One region of the Caulobacter sp. Root1472 genome, then DNA from elsewhere that is predicted to be linked to it. Evidence: predicted binding sites of a transcription regulator. Region 1 holds the regulator's gene; the other holds the start of a gene.
The links. The regulator LexA, encoded in region 1, represses DNA repair genes until DNA is damaged. The targets are predictions, from matches to a motif close to ATGTTCNCNANNTGTTCT.

Region 1 (8,808 bases):
GCCGATCTTGCGCGAGGGATCCTCGAACATTTCCTTCCACTGGCTGATCCAGCCGACGGTGCGGGCCAGGGCGAACAGCACGGTGAACATGTTGGTCGGGAAGCCCATGGCGCGCAGGGTGATGCCCGAATAGAAGTCGATGTTCGGGTACAGCTTGCGGTCGATGAAATACTGGTCGCTGAGCGCGACCTTCTCCAGCTCCATGGCCACGTGCAGCAGCGGGTCGTTGATACCCAGCTGCTCCAGCACCTCGTAGCAGGTCTTCTGCATGACCTTGGCGCGCGGGTCGAAGTTCTTGTACACGCGGTGGCCGAAGCCCATCAGCTTGTACTTCTTGTCCTTCACGCCCTGCACGAAGGCGGGGATGTTCTCGACCGAGCCGATCTCCTCCAGCATCTCCAGGGCTTCCTGGTTGGCGCCGCCGTGCGACGGGCCCCAGAGGCAGGCGATGCCGGCGGCGATGCAGGCGAACGGGTGGGCGCCCGACGAACCGGCTAGGCGGACGGTCGAGGTCGAGGCGTTCTGCTCGTGGTCGGCGTGCAGGATGAAGATGCGGTCCATGGCGCGGGTCAGGACGGGGTTGGGAACCCAGTCCTCGGCCGGCACCGAGAAGCACATGCGCAGGAAGTTTTCCGAGTAGCTGAGCTCGTTGCGCGGCGTCACGAACGGACGGCCCTGCGAGTACTGGAAGGCGCGCGCGGCGATGGTCGGCATCTTGGCGATCAGGCGATGGGCGCTGATCTCGCGCTGCTTGGGATCATCGACGTTCAGGCTGTCGGCGTAGAAGGCCGACAGGGCGCCGACCGCGCCGGTCATGACCGCCATAGGGTGGGCGTCGCGGCGGAAGCCCTGGAAGAAGCTGTCGAACTGGGCGTGCAGCATCGTGTGGTAGGTGATGTTGCGTTCGAACTTGGTGAATTCCTCGGCCGTCGGCAGTTCGCCGTTCAGCAGCAGGTGGCAGACTTCCAGGAACGAGGACTTCTCGGCCAGCTGGTCGATCGGATAGCCGCGGTGCAGCAAAATGCCGGCGTCGCCATCGATATAGGTGATCTTGCTTTCGCACGACGCCGTCGAGGTGAAGCCCGGATCGAAGGTGAAGTGGTCGGAGTCGCCATACAGCTTCCGCACGTCCAGGACGTCCGGACCCGTGCTGCCCTTGAGGATCGGCAGGTCGTAGTTCTTGTCGCCGATCGTCAGCGTGGCTTTGTCGGTCATGCGAGAGACCCCTTCAATGATGGAACGATCAGTCCAGTTTTCGATTTCGCGGTTGCGTTATAGCGCCTCATGCGCGCGACGCCAGGGCGTCGTCAAGGCGCCCTAGAGACTCCTCGCGACCGAGCGCGGCCATGATCTTGTTCAGGTCGGGCGCCTGGGCCCCGCCGGTGAGGATCCCACGCAATGACGGGCCGAATTTGCCAAAGCCCACGCCTTCGGATTCCGCGAAGGATTTCAACAGGGTTTCCAGCTCCGACACGCCCCAGACCGGCGCCGCGCCCAGCTGGGCCCGCAGGCGGGCCAGGCGCTCGACGGTCTCGTCGGTCAATTGCTTGACGGTCTTTTCTTCCAGGACCAGCGGACGCACCTTCAGCGCGAACGCGCAGTGCTCGGCCAACTCCAGGATGGTCTTGGCGCCTTCCTTGACCTGCGGCACGACCGCCAGCAGGCGCTGGGCGGCGTCGGCCGGCAGCTCGGCGCTCTGGGCCTGCAGGGCTTTCAGGGTCAGGTCGGCCAGGCGGGCGTCGTCCGCCTGGCGCAGGTGCTGGCCGTTGATGAAGTTCAGCTTGGCCCAGTCCAGGCGGGCCGGGGCCTTGACCACGTCCTTGACGTCGAACCAGGCGATCGCCTGCTCGTCGCTGAACACCTCGTCGTCGCCATGGCCCCAGCCCAGGCGGGCCAGGTAGTTGCGCATGCCCTCGGGGATGTAGCCCATGTCGGCGAACTCGCCGACCGCCTGGGCGCCGTGGCGCTTGCTGAGCTTGGCGCCGTCGGGGCCGTGGATCAGCGGGATGTGGCCGAAGGCCGGCAGGGTCCAGCCATTGGCCTGGTAGATCAGGGTCTGGCGGGCGGCGTTGTTCAGGTGGTCGTCGCCGCGGATCACGTGGGTGACGCCCATGTCGTGGTCGTCGACCACCACGGCCAGGTTGTAGGTCGGGGCGCCGTCGGCGCGCAGCAGCACCAGGTCGTCCAGGTCGGCGTTGTTGAAGGTCACCGGACCCTTGACCAGGTCGTCGACCAGGGTCGTGCCCTCGGTCGGTCCCTTGAAGCGGATGACGTGCGGCAGGCTGGGGTCGTTGGGCGGCGGGGCGTCGCGCCAGGGCGAGCGCAGGGCCGGACCGCCGGCCCGCGCGGCCTCGCGGGCCGCGGCCAGCTCCTCGACGGTCATCCAGCAGCGATAAGCGCGGCCGGCGGCCAGCATCTCCTCCACCACGGCGCGGTGACGGTCGGCGCGGCTATACTGGAAGACCACCTCGTCGTCGGACTTCAGGCCCAGCCAGTCCAGGCCTTCGAAGATCGCGGCGACGGCCGCCTCGGTCGAACGCTCGCGATCGGTGTCCTCGACGCGAACAAGGAACTTCCCACCCGTATGGCGTGCATATAACCAGTTGAACAGCGCGGTGCGTGCGCCGCCGATATGCAGGAAGCCGGTTGGCGACGGGGCGAAGCGGGTGACGACGCCTGAGGGGGGCGAGGGGGAATTGGTCATCGGGATCAAGGCTGACGAACTGGAGGCCACGGACGTGGCGAGGACGTCACCGGACATGTCCGGTGGCTGGGCGGCGCGTCTTAGCACGCGTCTTCGCGCGCGTCCTAGCGTGGGAGCGGTAACAGCTTCGCTGATCGACGAGATCGACGCCAATCGCGAGCGCTGGATGCTGTGGTCGCCGGTGGCCTTCGGCCTCGGCGCGGCCGGCTACCTGGAACTGAGGGCCGAGCCGTCCTGGGCGTTGCTGGCCGGACTGGCGGCCGGATTGGCGATTCTGGCGGCGCTGATCGGGCGGCGGTCGGCGACGGGGCTGTCGGTGGTCCTGGTGCTGGCGACCTTCCTGGCGGCCGGGGCGCTGGCCGGCAAGGTCCGCTCGCACGCGGTGGCCGCGCCGATCCTGGCGGGCGAGCGGACGGTGATGACGATCGACGGCTTCGTGGTCGACGTGGTCAGTCCCGGCGCGGGCGGGCCGCGGCTGCTGATCGCGCCGGTGCGGATCAGCCGCCTGGCTCCGGAGGACACGCCCAAGCGAGTGCGGGTGACCGTCGAGGCCGAGGACATCCCCGCGCCCGGCCAGGCGATCCGCCTGCGGGCCATGCTGGGACCGCCGCCGCCGCCGGCCGCGCCGGGAGCCTACGACTTCGCCCGCGACGCCTGGTTCCACGGCGTGGGCGGCGTCGGCTTCGCGATCGGACAGTCCCAACCCGCCACCCTGGACCCGCCGCCGTGGCGCCTGCGGGCGGCCATGGCGGTCAACGCCTTCCGCTGGCGGCTGGCCAGCCGCATCGTCGAGGACATGGGCGTGGCGCGCGGCGGCGTCGCCGCGGCCATGGTCACCGGCCACGAGGCCTGGATCACCCAGGACCAGACCGACGCCATGCGCGCTTCGGGCCTGGCCCACATCCTGTCGATCTCGGGCCTGCACATGGCCATCGTCGGGGGCTTCGCCTTTGGCCTGGTGCGGCTGCTGATCGCCGCCTGGCCCTGGGCGGCGCTGCGGGTTCCGGGCAAGAAGGTCGCGGCCGTGGCGGGCCTGGCGGCCGTCGCGACCTATCTTGTCATTTCGGGCGCGCCGCCGCCGGCCCTGCGGGCGGCGATCACCGCCACGGTGGCCTTCGCCGCCATCCTGTTCGACCGGCAGGCCATCACCCTGCATGGGCTGGCGATCGCCGCCCTGGTCATCCTGATCGTCCAGCCGGAGTCCGCGGGCGCGCCAGGGTTCCAGATGTCGTTCGCCGCCACCGCCGCCCTGGTGGCCCTGGCCGAGGCCTGGCCGCGCCCGGTGCGGGAGATTTCCGCCCCCTGGTGGATCCGGGCCATCCAGGGCGCGCTCAGCTGGCTGGCGGTCAGCGTCGGCGCCAGTTTCGTGGCCGGCATGGCGACCGGGCCGTTCGCCATGCAGCACTTCAACCGCGTCGCCGTCTGGGGACTGCCGGCCAACCTGCTGGTCGCGCCGCTGTCGTCGTTCGTGATCATGCCGTTCCTGGCCCTGGGCGCGGCGCTGGAGCCCTTCGGCCTGGGCCGGCCGTTCCTGGCGATCGCCGGCTGGGGCATCGCCGCGATGATGGGGATCGCCAACGGCTTCGCCAGCGCCGGCGGCGCCCAGAAGGTGGTGGCCAGCGGCCCGCCGTTCACCCTGGCCCTGGCCTTCGTCGGCCTGATGCTGCTGTGCCTGTGGCGCGGCCGCCTGCGCTGGCTGGGCGCGCCCCTGGCCCTGGCCGTGGCCCTGTGGCCGCGCGCGGCGCCGCCCGACGCCTGGATCGCGCCGGACGGGACCACGGCGGCCGTGCGCCAGGGCCGCGAGGCGGTGCTGCTGCGCCCCGACGCCCGCCGGTTCGGGGCCGAGCTGTGGAGCCGTCGCCGCGGCCTGACCCTGCCGGACAGCGCCGCGCCCAGCCCGCTCTACGCCTGCGACCGGCGCGCCTGCGCCCCCGCCGCCGGAGCGCCCGTGGCCCTGGCCCTGTCGTGGAGCAAGGCCGCGCCCGACGCCGACGGCCTGGCGGCGATGTGCGCCGAGGCCGAGATCGTGGTGCTGCGCGGCGTCGCGCCGTCCATCCCCCCGGCCTGCCGCGACCGCATCGTGCTCGACGCCGACGACTTCGCCGCGGGTGGGGCGGCCGAGCTCTATCGGCGCGGCGGCGAATGGTGGATCGTCTGGGCCCAGCCGTTGAGGGGCGTCCGACCGTGGACTGGACCGCCGCCTGAACCCCGGTGGATGCCCGACGGGCCGATGACCCGTTCGCCGAACGCAAAGGCCTTCTGAGCCGAGCGGCGCTTCGGGCGTTTAGGCCGGGACGAGCGATGGAGACGATCATGGAGCGGGAAGGCGGGTGCGCGTGTGGGGCGGTGCGCTATGTCACGACCGGCGGACCGCTGCGGGTTGGGCTGTGCCACTGCCTGACCTGCCGCAAGCGCCATGGCGCGCCGTTCAACGCCTTTGCGGCGTTCCGGGCGGACAAGGTGCGGATCGAGGGTTCACCGGCGATCTGGACCGGCGCCGAGCACGGCCTGATCCACGGCTGCCCGACCTGCGGCTCGCCGTTGTTCTGGACGGCGGCCTCCTGGCCTGAGAATGGCGAGGGGGACGGCGAGATCGAGATCCACCTGGGCGGGCTGGACGAGATCGGCCAGTTCACGCCGCAGTACGAGGTCTGGGTCAAGCGTCGCGAGCCCTGGCTGCCGCCGTTGAACGTGCCGCAATATGTGGAGAACCGGCCGGCGGGGATGGCGACCTAGGGGGCTTTCGTTCCATCGCCCAAACTCCGCTCATCCCGGCGAATGCCGGGACCCAGATGGCATGGTCGAGCGCCAAAACAGAAAGACGCCGAGTCCGTCCAATCAGACTCGGCGCCCTACGATCTGGGTCCCCGCATTCGCCGGGATGAGCGGATGAATCTAGTGATACCGCCGGATCAGCCCCACCAGCTTGCCCTGCACCTCGACCTGGTCGGGACCGAAGATGCGGGTTTCGTACTTGGGGTTGGCGGCCTCCAGGGCGATCGAGCCGCCCTTCTTGCGCAGGCGCTTGAGGGTGGCTTCCTCGCCGACCAGGGCCACGACGATCTCGCCGCTGTTGGCCGTGTCGCCCTTGCGGATGATCACATAGTCGCCGTCCAGGATGCCGGCCTCGATCATCGAGTCGCCTTGGACCTCGAGCACATAGTGCTCGCCGGCCCCCAGCATGGTCTCGGGCACCGGCAGGCGCTCACGCTCGTGCTGGATGGCGTCGATGGGCGTGCCGGCGGCGATGCGGCCCAGAATCGGCAGCTCGCGGGTGTTGTCGGCGGCGATCGGCGCCGGCGCGGCCGGAGCCTGGCCGCCGCCTTCCAGCACCTGGGGCTTGAAAGCGCCGCGGCCCTTCGGCGGCGCGGCCGCGGTGGCCTGCTGCGGCAGCTTGACCACCTCCAGCGCCCGGGCCCGGTGCGCCAGGCGGCGGATGAAGCCGCGCTCTTCCAGCGCCGTGATCAGTCGGTGGATGCCCGACTTGGACGCCAGGTCCAGCGCCTCCTTCATCTCGTCGAAGGAGGGGGAGACGCCGGTCTCCTTGATCCGTTCGTGGATGAACATCAGCAGCTCGTGCTGCTTGCGCGTGAGCATGTCCGGCCTCGCCAGTCGTCGCGGAACAAACCGCAAACCTCTGTGAATGTTCTCTAGGTGTTCTTCGTTGATGTCAAGTTAACGGTGTTCGGCGGAGAGGCGGTCGAATTCGCCTGTAAATTCAAGCCTCGGGCGTCCCGGATCGAACATCCAGGCGGGCTGGAGCGCAGCGCATTACCGAGAATCGGTCCCGCACGCCGCGCGATTGACCCACGCGGCCAAGGCGGCTGTAGTCGCGCCGGGATATCGGGGGAGACCGTCATGCACGAGGTTTGGCTGCTGAACGCCGGATAGCCGCGGGCCTTGTGGAGGACGCAGCCTTGACCCCGCGGTTCGGCGACGAACCCGCCGTATCGCAAGCGCAAGGCGGCGCGGATCCCATTCGTGTGGTGATGCGCCGAGACGAAACATCGAGCGTCACGGGCGCAGGAGGGTTGTATGGCGGCGGGTCAAACGATCAGGCTCAGGCTGACGATCCAGGACCCGGTCCCGGGGGTCGCCTACAGCTTGCAGAACAAGAAAAGCGAAGCGGTCGGGCAGGTCGTCGCCGCTGGCGGACCGCTGTCGTTCGATGTCCCCGTGCGGATCACGCCGGGGCCGAAATTCCTGGGAGAGTTCGTCCGCAGCGAAGGGCCGGTCCGGCGCTTCGTCTACATCGCCATCGGAGGCCAGGCCGGCCTGGCGGCGTCCCCCTGGAGCCGCCGCGCCAAGATCGACATCCACGCCCTGCCGACCGACCTGCTGGAGCAGGCGCTTGCCGGCAAGATCCTGGAGGCCCGCCTGCCGGGCAGGGACAAGGACGGCGGTCCGGCCTGCGCGGCGGTGCGCCCGCTCGGCGCCTGGCGGGTCGTGGAATGATCCAGCCCTAGCCCAGCAACGCCTTGGTCGCCGCCGCCACGTTCACCTGCCGCATCAGGCTTTCGCCGACCAGCATGGCCTTGGCGCCGGCTGCTTCCATGCGCACCACGTCGTCGTGGACGAACAGGCCGCTCTCGGTGACCAGCAGGGCGTCGGCGGGCGCCTGGGCGGCGAGACGTTCGGTGACGGCGAGGTCGACCACGAAGCTCTTGAGGTCGCGGTTGTTGATCCCCACCAGGGTGGAGCCGAGCTTGCCGGCCCGCTCCATCTCGGCCTCGTCATGCACCTCGACCAGGGCGTCCATGCCCAGGCGAGCGGCTTCGCTCATCAGGTCGGCGGCCAGGGCGTCGTCGATCATCGCCAGGATCACCAGGATGGCGTCGGCGCCGAGGGCGCGGCTCTCGGCCACCTGCCAGGGATCGACGAGGAAGTCCTTGCGGATGCAGGGCAGGGCGACGGCGGCGCGGGCGTCGATCAGGTAGCCGTCGGCGCCCTGGAAGCTGGGGCCGTCGGTCAGGATCGACAGACAGGCCGCGCCGCCCTCGGCGTAGGCGCGGGCCAGGGCCGGCGGGTCGAAGTCGGCGCGGATCAGGCCCTTGGACGGCGAGGCCTTCTTGATCTCGGCGATCAGCGACAGCTTGCCCGGCGCATGGCCGGCCTCCAGCGCGGCCTTGAAGCCGCGCGGGCTGCTGGCGGCCTTGGCGGCGGCGTCGACCTGGGCGAACGCACGCCGCCGTTTACGATCGGCCACGTCCTCGCGCTTGTAGGCGGCGATCTTGGCGAGAATGTCGGTCATGCGGCGATTTCTGAATTGGTGGCGGCGACCAGGCCGGCCAGGGCCGCCTTGGCCCGGCCGTCGTCGAGCACCGCGCCGGCCAGCTCGACACCCTCGCGCAGGGTCTCGACCCTGTCGGCCACCAGGAAGGCGGCGGCGGCGTTGAGCATGACGATGTCGCGATAGGCGCCCTTTTGGCCGTCCAGCAGGGCGGTCAGGGCGGCGGCGTTGAAGGCGGGGTCGCCGCCGGTGATGTCGGCCAGCGCCGCGCGCGGCAGGCCCACGGCCTCGGGGGTGATCGTGAACAGCCGCAGGGACCCGTCGCGCCATTCGGCGACCTCGGTCTCGCCGGTGGTGGTCAGTTCGTCCATGCCGGCCCCGTGCACCGACCAGGCGCGCTCCGCTCCCAAGGCCCCAAGAGCCTTGGCCACGGGTTCGACGAAGCGATGGGCCGAGACGCCGACGACCTGGCGCTTGGCCCCCGCGGGATTGGTCAGCGGGCCCAGCAGGTTGAAGATGGTGCGGAAACCCAGCTGCTGGCGGATCGGCGAGACGTGCTTCATCGCCCCGTGGTGCGACTGGGCGAACAGGAAGCAGATGCCGGCGGTGTCCAGCGCCTGGCGCTGCTGGACGAGGGAGGCGTCGATATTGACCCCCAGGGCGGCCAGGACGTCGGCGGTGCCCGACTTGCTGGTGATCGCCCGGTTGCCGTGCTTGGCCACCTTCAGCCCGCCGCCGGCCGCCACGAAGCCCACGGCGGTCGAGATGTTCAGGGTGTGCAGGCCGTCGCCGCCGGTGCCGCAGACGTCGACCACGTCATAGGGGTGGTCCAGGTGGATGGCCGCGCGGCGCATGGCGCGGGCGCAGGCGGTGA
Region 2 (8,808 bases), on a different contig from region 1:
CCGAATAGGCCTTGCCGGCCTCGGTCAGGGACTCGCCCAGGGTGAGCACCCGGACGCTGTCGCCGTACTTCTCGCCAAACAGCGCCACGGCGCCGGCCTCGATGGCCTCCTGCGGGGCCATCTCCTTGGTCTGGGCCGGGACGTTCTGGCGGATCACCGCATTGACCTCGGCCTCGATGCGCTCGATCTCGTCGGCCGTCAGCGGGCCGCCGTGGCTGAAGTCGAAGCGCATGCGGTCGCCGTCGACCATCTGGCCCTTCTGGGCGACGTGTGGGCCCAGCACGTGGTGCAGGGCGGCGTGCACCAGGTGGGCGGCCGAGTGGTTGGCGCGGGTGGTGGTGCGCTTGGCCGCGTCCACCGAGGCCACGATCGGGTCGCCGACCTTCAGCGGGCCGGCCAGTTCGACGCGGTGGACGTGCAGGTCGCCGGCCTGCTTCTGGGTGTCGACCACGCGGCTTTCGACGCCGCCGGCCTCGATCACACCAGTGTCGCCGGCTTGGCCGCCGCTTTCGGCGTAGAAGCTGGTGCGGTCCAGTAGGACGTCGACCGTGGCGCCGGCCGGCGCGGCTTCGACGGGCGCGCCGTCCAGCACGATGGCCTTGACGGTTCCGGTGGTCTCGGTGGTGTCGTAACCGACGAAGTTGGTCGGGCCGTTGGCCTCGCGGATCGGGAACCAGGCGGCCGCCGCGCCCTGCTGGCCCGAGCCGGCCCAGTTGGCGCGGGCCATCTGGCGCTGGCGGTCCATGGCCACGTCGAAGCCGTCGGTGTCGACCGTGATGCCCTTGGCGCGCACGGCGTCCTGGGTCAGGTCCAGCGGGAAGCCATAGGTATCGTAGAGCTTGAAGGCGGTCTCGCCGTCCAGCACGCCGCCGGCGGCCAGGTTGGCGGTGGCCTCGTCGAGAAGGCCCATGCCGCGGCCCAGGGTGACGCGGAAGCGCTCCTCCTCCTGGCGCAGGGTCTCGACGATCGAGGCCTCGGCGCGGCGCAGCTCGGGATAGGCCTGGCCCATCTCGGCCACCAGGGTCGGAGCCAGGCGGTGCATCAGGGGCTCTTGAGCGCCCAGCAGATAGGCGTGGCGCATGGCCCGGCGCATGATCCGGCGCAGGACGTAGCCGCGGCCTTCGTTCGAAGGGGTGACGCCGTCGGCCAGCAGGAACGAGGACGAGCGCAGGTGGTCGGCGATCACCCGGTGCGACGGAGCCTGGTCGCCTTGGGCCTTGACGCCGGTCAGCTCGACGCTGGCGGCGATCAGCGCCTTGAACAGGTCGATGTCGTAGTTGTCGTGCACGCCTTGCAGGACGGCGGCGACGCGTTCCAGGCCCATGCCGGTGTCGATCGACGGCTTGGGCAGCGAGACGCGCTCGCCCCCGGCCATCTGCTCGAACTGCATGAACACCAGGTTCCAGATCTCGATGAAGCGGTCGCCGTCTTCATCGGGGCTGCCGGGAGGGCCGCCGGCGATGCCTTCGCCGTGGTCGAAGAAGATCTCCGAGCACGGGCCGCAGGGGCCGGTGTCGCCCATCGACCAGAAATTGTCGTTGGTTGGGATGCGGATGATGCGGCTGTCGTCCAGCCCCGCGATCTTCTTCCAGAGGTCGGCGGCCTCGTCGTCGGTGTGGTAGACGGTGACCAGCAGCTTGTCCTTGGGCAGGGCGAAGTCGCGGGTCAGCAGCGTCCAGGCGTGGGTGATCGCCTGTTCCTTGAAGTAGTCGCCGAACGAGAAATTGCCCAGCATCTCGAAGAAGGTGTGGTGACGGGCGGTATAGCCGACATTGTCCAGGTCGTTGTGCTTGCCGCCGGCCCGGACGCACTTCTGCGACGAGGTCGCGCGCGGATGCGGCGGGCTCTCGGCGCCCGTGAACACGTTCTTGAACGGCACCATGCCGGCGTTGACGAACAGCAGGGTCGGATCGTTCTGCGGCACCAGCGGCGCCGACGGGACGATGGCGTGATCGGCCGCGCCGAAATAGTTCAGGAAGGTGCTGCGGATCTCGTTGAGGCTGGGCATCGGCGTCTCGGGTGTTCGTACTGGGTCCGGTCGAACCGGAGGTCGGGGCTGCATAGCGCGGTTTCAAGCGATGTGGAAATCGCCTTGGTGGTCACCGGGCGAGGAAGCGTGTTGGAGGCGCTGGGTCAGCCCCGTCGAAGACTGCGGTCGCGAAGCGGCGGGTCGGGGAAGTCGCGGGATCGTCGATCCGGATCATGGTCGTCGGCCGACCACGCCCCCCTCCGTCGGCTTCGCCGCCCCCTCCCCCACAGGGGAAGGACTTGGGTGGCCGGCTCCGCAGCCCCCTCCGGCCCTGCGGGCCGCCTCCCCCAGAGGGGGAGGAGAAACGAAATCGGACGCCTGGCATGGGGTCCAGGCGTCCGGGGATCGCGGCCTGCCGAGGCGGTGTGCGCGGCGGGCTATGAGGCGGGGTCGCCCGCTGCGGGCGGCGGCCGCGAAACCTTCGACCGATCCAGACGCCCTAGGGGGAGCCTGAACCGGGGAAGTCTTATTCGTCGCCGTCGTCGTCCGGACCGCCGACCAGCAGCTCTTCCTCGATCTTCCGGGAAGACTGGCGCACGGCGGCCTCGATCTCGGCGGCCAGGTCCTTGTTGGCCTTGAGGAACTCGCGGACATTGTCGCGACCCTGGCCGATGCGCTGGCTGTTGTACGAGAACCACGAGCCGGCCTTGTCGATGATCCCGGCCTTGACGCCCAGGTCGATGATCTCGCCCAGCTTGGAGATGCCCTCGCCGTACATGATGTCGAACTCGACCTCGCGGAACGGCGGGGCCACCTTGTTCTTGACCACCTTGACCCGAACATTGTTGCCGACGATCTCGTCGCGGTTCTTGATCGAACCGGTGCGGCGGATGTCCAGGCGGACCGAGGCGTAGAACTTCAGGGCGTTGCCGCCGGTGGTGGTTTCCGGGCTGCCGTACATCACCCCGATCTTGTGACGGATCTGGTTGATGAAGATGACGATGGTGTTGGCCTTGTTGATCGAGGCCGTCAGCTTGCGCAGCGCCTGGCTCATCAGGCGGGCCTGCAGGCCCGGCAGGCTGTCGCCCATCTCGCCCTCGATCTCGGCCTTGGGCGTCAGGGCCGCGACGGAGTCCACGACCACGATGTCGACCGCGCCCGAGCGCACCAGGGTGTCGGTGATCTCCAGGGCCTGCTCGCCGTTGTCGGGCTGCGAGACCAGCAGGTTGTCGAGATTGACGCCCAGCTTGAAGGCGTAGCCCGGGTCCAGGGCGTGCTCGGCGTCGACGAAGGCGGCGGTGCCGCCGGCCTTCTGGCACTCGGCCACCACGTGCAGGGCCAGGGTGGTCTTGCCCGAGCTTTCCGGACCGTAGATCTCGATCACCCGCCCCTTGGGCAGGCCGCCGATGCCGAGCGCGATGTCCAGGCCGAGCGAGCCGGTGGAAATCGATTCCATCTCGACCTTGCCCTTCTCGCCCAGCTTCATCACCGAGCCCTTGCCGAACGCCCGATCGATCTGGGCCAGCGCCGCCTCGAGGGCGCGTTGCTTGTCGCCGTCTTCCTTGCCCACGAGTTTCAAAGCCGCCTGGTTGCTCATTGTTGGTCCGCCCTTATTCCATGATTCCGACTGTCGGATCGGAGGTTCGCGACCGCCGCGCCCACCCGCCTGTGGAATGATTAATGCGTACATGTTTTGTTCCATGTTCGCAACATGTTCTTATCGTAGAGAGCGCATGCGTCAAGATCGGTCGCATCGCCATGAACCCATCGAAGAAGACTGCCGGGAACCCGAACCCCGCTCGACTGAAACGCGTCCTTAACGCCGGCCGGCGATCCTGCGCTTCTTCCGGGGGGATTTCCGTCTTGTCGATCGATCCGCGCCGCCTATTGGGACTGGCCTTCGCCAGCGCTGACCTTCTGCTGGAAGTCGAGAACGGCCGGGTGACCCTGGCGCTCGGCGCGGCCCAGCGGCTGATGGGCCGGGACGAGCGGGCCCTGACGGGCCAGGCCTGGCCTGCCCTGTTCGCCGCCGTCGACCGCCCGCTGATCGACGCCGTCACCCAGGTGATCGACGACGGCCAGAGGCGCGGTCCGGTCACGGTGCGCCTGGCCGGCGAACCGCCGCGTCATGTGAACCTGACCCTGCGCGCCCTGCCCGAAAACCGCGGCCGGATCTCGGTCTCGGTCACGCCGGCCAACGCGCCCGCGGGCCAGCTTGACGACGAAGGCCTGCGCAACCGCGAGAGCTTCGAGCACATCGCCCGCGGCCTGTTCGAGGCGGCGCGCGTCACCGGGCTGGAGCTCGAGCTGGCCATGGTCGACTTCTCGGACCTGGACGTCATGCGCCAACGGCTGTCCCAGCCCGAGGCCCGCGCCCTCGACCTGAAACTGGCCGGCGCCGTGCGGGCCGAGTCGCACGCCGGCGGCATGGCCACCCGCCTGTCGCCCGACCGCTTCGCCCTGGTCCGCGCCAAGGCCGACCACGCTGACGACATGGCCCAGCGCCTGACCCGCGCCACCGAGGTCCAGGCCAGCGCCCAGGTCGTGCCGTTCGACGCGGGCCTGGCGCCCTCGCGAGGTCTCAAGGCCCTGCGCTACGCTCTCGACGATTTCCTGCGCGAAGGCCTGAAGGACACGCCGCCGCTGAGCCTGTCCGAGGCGATGAACCGGTCGGTCAAGCGCACCCTGTCGCGGGCCGGGGCGCTGGGCGTGGCGGTCAGCCAACGCCGCTTCACCCTGGCCTACCAGCCGGTGGTCGACCTGAAGACCGGCGCCGCCCACCACCACGAGGCCCTGGTGCGCTTCGAGGACGGCGGCAGCCCGTTCCAGCTGATCCGCATGGCCGAGGAGTTCGACCTGATCGCCGAGCTTGACCACGCGATCGCCGAGATGGCGGTCAAGCGGCTGGCTTCCGACCGTTCGGGGACGCTGAAGCTGGCGATCAACGTCTCGGGCCGCACCATCGTCGACGAGGGCTTCGTCGACCACATCGGCCGGCTGCTGGCCAAGGCCGATGTGGCCAAGGGCCGGCTGATCTTCGAGATCACCGAGACCAGCGCCATCGACGACCTGCCGCGCGCCAACCAGCACATCCAGGCCCTGCGGTCCCTGGGCTCCCTGGTCTGCCTGGACGATTTCGGGGCCGGGGCCTCGTCGTTCGCCTATCTGCAGGAACTGAGCCTGGACATCGTCAAGATCGACGGCCGCTATGTCCGCGAACTGGCCGGCAACGGTCGCGAAGGGGCCATGGTGCGGCGGCTGGTCGAGCTGTGCCGCGACCTGAAGATCCGCACCGTGGCCGAGATGGTCGAGACCGTCGAGATCGAGGACCTGGTCCGCAAGGCCGGCGTCGACTTCGCCCAGGGCTGGCTGTTCGGCAAGCCCACCGACCAGCCGCAGCCGGCGCTGAAGATCGGTTCGGTCACGCCGGCGGCGCGCCGGGCTGGCGTGTCGGAGGGTTGGGGGTAGAGCCGCCGCCCTTCCCTCCCCTTTCATGGGGAGGGGGACCAGCGAAGCTGGTGGGTGGGGGCCCCTGGACTCAGCCAGGCTCTGCACCGAACCCCACCCGACCCCTTCGGGGCCACCCTCCCCATAGAGGGGAGGGAAAGCGCTCTCTTCTTACTTCCCCGCCTTGGTCTTGGCGATATAGTCGTCGATGACGCGGTCCAGCACGGTCAGCGGGGTCATGCCCGCCAGCAGGCCGGCGTCGTGGAACTGGCGGATGTCGAATTTCTTGCCCAGAGCCTTCCTGGCCCGCTCGCGGGCCCGCAGCCAGGTGATCTTGCCGATCATGTAGCTGCAGGCCTGGCCCGGCCAGACGACATAGCGTTCGATCTCGGTGATCGTGCCGCTTTCCTCGTCGCCCATGGTCTCGGCCATGTACTTCACGGCCTGCTCGCGGGTCCACTTCTTGTAGTGCATGCCGCTGTCGACCACGAGGCGGACGGCCCGGAACAGGGCGTCGTGCAGCATGCCGATGTGGCCGCGCGGATCGTCCTTGTAGATGCCCATCTCGACGGCCAGCTCTTCGGAATAGAGCGCCCAGCCCTCGGCGTAGCCCGAATTGCCGATCGTCTTGCGCAGCAGGGGCAGGCCCTGGGCTTCGTTCGACAGCGACAGCTGCAGGTGGTGGCCGGGAACGCCCTCGTGCACCGTCAGGGTGGTCAGGGTGTACTTGGCCTGCTCCTTGGTGTCGCGCAGGTTGATCCAGTAGATCCCCGGACGCTTGCCGTCCAGCGAGGGCGAGTTGTAGTAGCCGCCCGGCGCGCCGGCCTCAATGGCCTTGGGCACGCGGCGGATCTCCAGCGAAGCCTTGGGCAGGGCGCCGAAATAGGCCGGCAACTGCTTCTGGATCCAGGCCGCCTTGACGTTCAGGTCCTTGATCAGCTGTTCCTTGGCCGCGTCGGTGTTCTCGTAGATGTCCTTGCCCAGCTCGGCCATCCGCTCGCCGACCGTGCCCTTGGTCATGCCGATGCTCTTGAACAGCTTGTCGGCCTGGACCGAGATCGACTTCACCAGGTCCAGGCCCAGCTGGTGGATCTCGTCGGGGGTCAGGGTCGAGGTCGTGTAGTTCTTCAGCGACACGGCGTAGTAGTCGCCGCCGTCTTTCAGGCGCCAGACGCCGGCGTCGTGCGTGGCCTTGGGGCGGACGCTCTCCAGCAGGGCGATCTGGCGCTTCAGGGCGGGCAGCACCGAGTTCTCGTAGATCTTGCTCGCCTCGCCGGCCCAGTCGCCGGGGATGTTCTTGTCCTTGGTCCGGCGGGCCACCGACAGCACCAGCGGCGCCTCGGCGGTGGGCGTGCCGGCGAAGGCCTTCATCTGGACCAGGGCCTTGTCGATGATGAAGTCAGGCGGGATCACGCCGTCGGCGTAGTCGCGCTGGGCGATCGCGGCCTCCTGGTCCATCAGCCGGGCGAAGGCTTCCATGCGCGACAGATAGGCGTCGGCGTCGGCCTTGGTCTCGATCGAATGCTGGGTGTCGAGGAAGTCGGGATAGGACTGGTAGGAGCCCGTCAGCTGGCTGAGCACATAGGGCGCGCCCGAACCGCCACCGGCGTAGGTGAACTTGCTGTTGCCCTCATCCTGCACGGCCAGGGTGAACTCGACGGTGTCGTAGTTGATCACGTCCATGCCGGACAGTTGCTTGCGGTCGATGGCCCGCAGGTCGGCCAGTTGCTGCTTGGTCTGGGCGATTCCGGCGGCGATGGCGGCGAACGAGCGGTCGCCCAGCTGCGACTTGGTCCAGGCTAGGTCGCCGACGTCCAGGCCCAGGCCCGTGGCCGACTCGGGCGACTGCCGCAACTGCTTGGCCATGATGGCGTCGAACAGGGCGTTGAGCTTGGCGCTCTCGCCGGAGGCCGGCGCGGCCTGAGCCAGGGCGAGGCCCGGGGTCGCGGCGGCTAGGCCGACGGCGACGGTGGACAGCAGCATCTGACGGCGGTTTTGCAAGGCGGGGCCCCTTCCCTCGAAATTTGAACGCAAAGGGGTAGAGGGGCTTTCGCGGCTCGGCAACGGCGCCGGCATTAATTTCCCGTCATCTTGCGCGAAAACGAGGACACGCATTCCTTCCACGGCCCTGTTCTGGATGGACGTGCCCGTGGGCGCGTCGCCCATTCAGCTCAAGGTCACGAACAGCTCGTTCTCGATCACCCACTGGCCGGTGACCTTGCGCCAAGTCGCCAGGTAAGTCCCGCTCGTGTCGGCCGCGCCGCGCGTCGTGCCGACCCAGGTCCCGTGCTCGGCGGCCCGCTGGCCGGCGGCGTCCAGGTCGATGCGCTCGGTCGTGCGGACATAGGCCACGAAGGCGGGATCGGCGAACTGGCTGGCGAAGGCCTCCAGGACGTCGCGCGCCCCCAGGATCAGCGAGCCGTCGCCGACGATCACCTTGATGTCCGGCGCGAAGAACGGCGCCAGGCGGCGGGCGTCCTTGCCGGCGATCAGCCGGTTGGTCAGCTTGCGGCGGGCGGCGATGGCGTCTTGCGGCGCGGTCATGATCTCTGGTCCCTGGCGGGCGACGCGGCCCGGTATAGGCTGGCGCGCCAACTTCCGGAACGCCGATGATTCCCCCGACCCTGACCACCGCCCGCCTGACCCTGAGCCCGCCCCAGGCGTCCGATTTCGAGGACAGCGCGGCGATGTGGAGCGACCCGATGGTCACCCGCCACATCGGCGGCCGCACCTCGACGCCGGAGGAGAGCTGGCAGCGCCTGCTGCGGGCCCGCGGCCTGTGGGCGGTGCTGGGCTATGGCTACTGGGGCGCGCGCGAGACGGCGACCGGGCGCTATGTCGGCGAGATCGGCTTCGCCGACTTCCACCGCGGCATCCAGCCCTCGATCGACGGCGTCCCGGAAATGGGCTGGGCCCTGTGCTCCTGGGCCCACGGCCAGGGCTTCGCCAGCGAGGCGATCGCCGGCGCCCTGTCCTGGGCCCGCGATCAATGGGGCGACGCGCCGGTGGTCTGCATCATCGACCCGGACAACACCGCCTCCCTGAACCTGGCTGCGAAGATGGGCTTCCTGGAGGTGGCGCGGACCACCTATCGCGAGGCCCCGACGGTGCTGATGCAGCGGGGATAGGGCGCTTGCCCCCTGCTCTCAATGGGCGCGCGCCCTCTTCTGGCCCAGCCCGCTGATCCAGTCCCGCGCCGGGCGCTCGAACAGCACCAGCGACAGATAGGCCAGCGGGATCAGGGCCAGAACCCAGAACAGCACCCAAAGCCGCAGGGCGTCGCCGTTCAGGCCCCAGGCGGCCACCCCGACCCAGTTGATCCCCATCTTCAGGGCGATCGGGTGCAGCAGGTAGAGGCTGAAGCTCAGCTGGGCCCAGGGGGCTAGGCGGCG

Region 2: a site for LexA is predicted at 3,670-3,687, ahead of recA (recombinase RecA). Genes of this name have one in related genera too.

What each region holds. Positions count from the first base shown of each region.
Region 1 covers NZ_LMFX01000001.1:141,420-150,227, forward strand. The annotation lists gene gltA (citrate synthase) at 1-1,215, opposite strand, end outside; gene gltX (glutamate--tRNA ligase) at 1,283-2,704, opposite strand; gene ASD47_RS00675 (ComEC/Rec2 family competence protein) at 2,760-4,967, shown strand; gene ASD47_RS00680 (GFA family protein) at 5,006-5,440, shown strand; gene lexA (transcriptional repressor LexA) at 5,600-6,301, opposite strand; gene ASD47_RS00690 (DUF5990 family protein) at 6,740-7,159, shown strand; gene trpC (indole-3-glycerol phosphate synthase TrpC) at 7,167-7,955, opposite strand; gene trpD (anthranilate phosphoribosyltransferase) at 7,952-8,808, opposite strand, start outside.
Region 2 covers NZ_LMFX01000045.1:115,141-123,948, reverse strand. The annotation lists gene alaS (alanine--tRNA ligase) at 1-2,008, opposite strand, end outside; gene recA (recombinase RecA) at 2,496-3,566, opposite strand; gene ASD47_RS21965 (EAL domain-containing protein) at 3,833-5,437, shown strand; gene ASD47_RS21960 (DUF885 family protein) at 5,588-7,417, opposite strand; gene ASD47_RS21955 (DUF4440 domain-containing protein) at 7,583-7,960, opposite strand; gene ASD47_RS21950 (GNAT family N-acetyltransferase) at 8,026-8,544, shown strand; gene ASD47_RS21945 (acyltransferase) at 8,563-8,808, opposite strand, start outside.